DNA from 2 places in the Streptomyces sp. NPDC096048 genome. Region 2 is predicted to be linked to the other one. Evidence: riboswitches for the same ligand, from Rfam matches in the RefSeq annotation. Region 2 holds a riboswitch; the other holds the start of a gene.
What was found. A riboswitch is a leader RNA that binds a small molecule or an ion and turns the genes downstream of it on or off. The one in region 2 is predicted to bind S-adenosylmethionine.

Region 1 (2,387 bases), on a different contig from region 2:
AACAGGCCGTCGCGCACCCCGATGCCGTACTCGGCGGAGAGGGCCGCGGCGAAGTGGGAGCTGTTCCAGCCCTCGACGACGAAGGAGAGCACGCCGACGCGGGGGGCGTCGTCGCCGAAGAGCGAGAGGATCCGCACCTGGGGCACCTCGGCGAGCCCCTCCCGCACCTTGCCGATCAGGTACTCCTCGCGGGCGACCAGCGTGTCGAACCCGGCCTCCGTGAGCGCCTTGCAGGCGGCGGCGACGGCATAGGCGCCGATGACGTTGGGCGACCCGGCCTCGTGCCGCGCGGCGCTGTCGTGCCACTCCACGTCCACGCCGCCGTCGGCGCGCCGGGTGACCCTGCGGCTGGCGCCGCCGCCGGCGAGGTACGGCTCCGCCTCGCGCAGCCAGTCGGCCCGGCCGGCCAGTACGCCGGCGCCGAAGGGGGCGTACAGCTTGTGCCCGGAGAAGGCGACCCAGTCGACGTCCAGGTCGGCCACGGAGACGGGGTGGTGCGGGGCGAGCTGGGCGGCGTCCAGCACGATCCGGGCACCGTGCGCGTGCGCGGCGGCGGCCAGTTCACGCACCGGCCACAGCTCGCCGGTGACGTTGGAGGCACCGGTGACGCAGACCAGGGCGGGCCCGTAGGGCTCACGGGCGGCGAGGGCGCGCTCCAGGGTCTCGACGGCCTGCGCCGGGGTGCGCGGGGCGTCCAGGTAGGTCACGTCCGCGTCCCGCCAGGGCAGCAGCGAGGCATGGTGCTCGGTCTCGAAGACGAAGACCCGACAGCCGGCGGGCAGCGCGCCGGCGAGCAGGTTGAGGGAGTCGGTGGTGGACCGGGTGAACACGACCTGGTCCCCTTCCCGGCATCCGAGGAACCCGGCGACGGTCTCCCGGGCGTTCTCGAACAGGTCGGTCGACAGCTGCGACAGGTACCCGGCCCCGCGGTGCACGCTGCCGTAGTACGGGGCGTAGGCCGCCACGTCGTCCCAGACCTGCTGGAGCGCGGGCGCGCTGGCGGCGTAGTCGAGCGCGGCGTAGGTGACCTCTCCGCCGGTGACGAGGGGGACGGTGACGTCCCGGCCGAGGACGGGCAGCGGGGTGGCGACAGCGGTGGGTACGGACATGGCGGACTCCCGTGAGGACCAGCGCGAGGAAACGCGCTGTGAAAGAGAAGAAAGAGGTGTGCGGAGGCGGGGCTCTGCGGCCCTATCGCATTCGCCGGTTCACGGGAGACTCCTCGGACGACCCAGGACCCCTGGTTTCGCGAGGGGTCCGCGCTTGCCGTGAACCTTGCTGTCCACGGCCTGGTCTTCACCCGGGGCACCCCGCCACGGACGGAGGGTTGCCGGACAGTCGGCCGGGGCCTCATGACTGTCACTCATGACCTGTCGAAAAACCTAGGGGAAATGATCGGCGCCCCGCAACCCGAGTCCGGATCGCGGGACGCACGTCACACGAGAGGGCGGCTACGCGTGCGTCGCGGCCACCCAGCGCTCCAGGACGCGCCTGGCCGCGCCCGAGTCGACCGCCTCCGCGGCCCGGTCCATCCCGGCCCGGATCTGCTCGGTCAACGGCCCGTCGCCGGGCTCCAGCGCCACCAGCGCCGCCGCCGAGTTCAGCAGCACCGCGTCCCGCACGGGGCCCGTCTCGCCGGCCAGCAGGCGGCGGGCGACGTCGGCGTTGTAGGAGGCGTCGGCGCCGCGCAGCGCCTGGACCGGCACGAGTTCGAGGCCGACGTCCCGCGGGTCGAAGGTCTCCTCGGTCACCCGGCCGTCCCGCACGACCCACACCCGGGAGGTGGCCGTCGTGGTCAGCTCGTCGAGGCCGTCGTCACCCCGGAAGACCAGGGACGAGTGGCCGCGCTCGGCGAAGACACCGGCGATGATCGGCGCCATCCGGGCGTGGGCGACCCCGATCGCCTGGGACTTCACCTTGGCGGGGTTGGTCAGCGGACCCAGGAAGTTGAACACCGTGCGGATACCCAGCTGGCCGCGCGCCGCCGCCACGTGGCGCAGCGACGGGTGGAACTTCACGGCGAAGCAGAAGGTGATGCCGGCTTCCTCGGCGACCTCCGCCACCCGCTTCGGCGTCAGCTCCAGATTGACCCCGAGCTTCTCCAGGACGTCGGAGGCCCCGGACGCCGAGGAGGCGGCCCGGTTGCCGTGCTTGACGACCTTCGCGCCCGTCCCGGCCACGACGATCGCCGACATGGTGGAGATGTTGACCGTCTTGGCGCCGTCGCCGCCGGTGCCGACGATGTCGACCGTCTCCCCCGGCACCTCGATCACGTTGGCGTGGGCGTACATGGTGCGGACCAGCCCGGAGATCTCCTCGACGGTCTCGCCCTTCGACCTGAGCGCCACCGCGAAGCCGGCGATCTGCGCGTCGGTCGCCTCGCCGCG
Region 2 (2,387 bases):
GCCGACGTCGACCTGGGCGAGGGCGTCCAGGCCCACCAGGTGCAGGGCGTCGACCAGCATGCCCAGCTCGACTCCGTAGCCGACGGGGAAGGGGAGCTGTTCGAGGAGGGAGCGGCGGGCCGCGTACTCGCCGCCGAGCGGCTGGACGAAACCGGCCAGCCGCGGCCAGTGCATGTTGAGCAGCGGACGGGCCATGAGTTCCGTGACCCGGCCGCCCTGGCCGGGGGCGGTGCCGAGGGGCCGGTCGTACATGGCCTTCACGAGGTGCACGTCCGGCTCGGTGAGCAGCGGGCCGACGATCCCGGACACGAAGTCGGCCGAGAACTCGCGCAGGTCCGCGTCGACGAAGCAGACGATGTCGCCGCCGGTGACCAGCAGTGAGCGCCACAGCACCTCGCCCTTGCCCGGCACGGCCGGGACGCGGGGCAGGATCGCGTCGCGGTGCACGACCCGGGCGCCCGCCGCCGCGGCCACCGCCGACGTCCGGTCCCTGGACCCGGAGTCCACGACCACCAGCTCGTCCACGAGCGGCACCCGCTCCATCAGTTCCCGCCGGATCACCGAGACGATGCCGCCGACGGTCGCCTCCTCGTCGAGGGCGGGGAGCACCACGCTGACCGACTGCCCGCCCGCGTGCTTGGCGGCCATGAGCTGCTGGATCGGCCGGTCCGCCACGGACCAGGAGCGTGCGCTCAGCCAGCGCTCGACTTCTTCCAGCACGGTCTCCGGCTCCCTCTGTGATCCATCTCGCGGTTCGGACGACTATCTCAACAGTGATGGACGTCGGTTACAGTCTTGAACAACGCGGGTGACCATCGCATGCCGGGGTCGCCGCGCGAACGACAACTGAAGACCGCTCATCCAGAGGGGCAGAGGGATACGGCCCGTTGAAGCCCCGGCAACCCTCCAGTCGGTTCTTGTCACGCGGACGTGGCGAGGCTCCCGGCTAGGGAAGGTGCCAAATCCGTCTCACGGCGAGATGCGTCGTGAGGAAGATGAGGAGAAAGGGCCTCGCCTCACATGGCTGTGCAGACTGTCGAAAGCACCACCGACACCACCGCTTCCACCCCCTCCGCCGCCTCCCCGGTCGACCTCGGTCCCGCCTCGGCGCTCACCTGCCGCGAGTGCGGCCACCGCGTGCCCCTCGGCCCGGTCTTCGCCTGCGAGGAGTGTTTCGGCCCGCTGGAGATCGCCTACGACTTCTCGGCGTACGACACCGAGGAACTCCGCGAGCGGATCGAAGCGGGCCCCGCGAACATCTGGCGTTACGCCCCGCTGCTGCCCGTCCCCGCCGACGTGGCGGACAAGCCGAACATCAACCCGGGCTGGACCAAGCTGGTCAAGGCCGACAACCTGGCCCGCGAGCTGGGCGTCACCGGCGGTCTGTACGTCAAGGACGACTCCGGCAACCCGACGCACTCCTTCAAGGACCGTGTCGTCGCGCAGGCCATCGAGGCCGCCCGCGCCTTCGGCTTCACCACCCTGTCCTGCTCCTCCACCGGCAACCTCGCGGGTGCCGTCGGCGCCGCCGCCGCCCGCGCCGGCTTCCGCTCCTGCGTGTTCATCCCGCACGACCTGGAGCAGGGCAAGGTCGTCATGGCCGCCGTCTACGGCGGTGAGCTGGTCGGCATCCAGGGCAACTACGACGACGTGAACCGCTTCTGCTCCGAGCTGATCGGCGACCCGGCCGGCGAGGGCTGGGGCTTCGTCAACGTCAACCTGCGGCCGTACTACGCGGAGGGCTCCAAGACCCTCGCGTACGAGATCTGCGAGCAGCTCGGCTGGCGGCTGCCCGACCAGCTCGTCGTCCCGATCGCCTCCGGCTCCCAGCTCACGAAGATCGACAAGGGTCTGCAGGAGCTGATCAAGCTCGGTCTGGTCGAGGACAAGCCGTACAAGATCTTCGGCGCCCAGGCCGAGGGCTGCTCGCCGGTGTCCACCGCGTACAAGGCCGGCCACGACGTCGTACGCCCCCAGAAGCCGGACACCATCGCCAAGTCCCTGGCGATCGGCAACCCGGCCGACGGCCCCTACGTCCTCGACATCGCGCGCCGCACCGGTGGCGCCGTGGAGGACGTGAACGACGAGCAGGTCGTGGACGCGATCAAGCTGCTGGCCCGCACGGAGGGCATCTTCGCGGAGACGGCGGGCGGCGTGACGGTCGGCGTCACGAAGAAGCTGATCGAGGCCGGCCTCCTGGACCCGTCCCTCACCACCGTCGTCCTCAACACCGGCGACGGTCTGAAGACCCTCGACGCGGTGGCCGGCACCGGCCTCACCGCCACCATCCGCCCGAACCTGGACTCCTTCCGAGAGGCTGGCCTCGCATGAGCGTGACCGTTCGCATCCCGACCATCCTGCGCACCTACACCGGCGGCAAGGCCGAG

Region 1: another riboswitch for S-adenosylmethionine. It lies ahead of ACIQ6R_RS09925 (aminotransferase class V-fold PLP-dependent enzyme); the one in region 2 lies ahead of thrC (threonine synthase).

The regions. Positions count from the first base shown of each region.
Region 1 is NZ_JBIWGG010000003.1:433,949-436,335, forward strand. It holds gene ACIQ6R_RS09925 (aminotransferase class V-fold PLP-dependent enzyme) at 1-1,109, opposite strand, end outside; SAM riboswitch class IV at 1,255-1,371, opposite strand; gene trpD (anthranilate phosphoribosyltransferase) at 1,452-2,387, opposite strand, start outside.
Region 2 is NZ_JBIWGG010000006.1:435,784-438,170, reverse strand. It holds gene ACIQ6R_RS19245 (glucosyl-3-phosphoglycerate synthase) at 1-720, opposite strand, end outside; SAM riboswitch class I at 855-1,002, shown strand; gene thrC (threonine synthase) at 1,021-2,331, shown strand; gene ACIQ6R_RS19235 (MoaD/ThiS family protein) at 2,328-2,387, shown strand, end outside.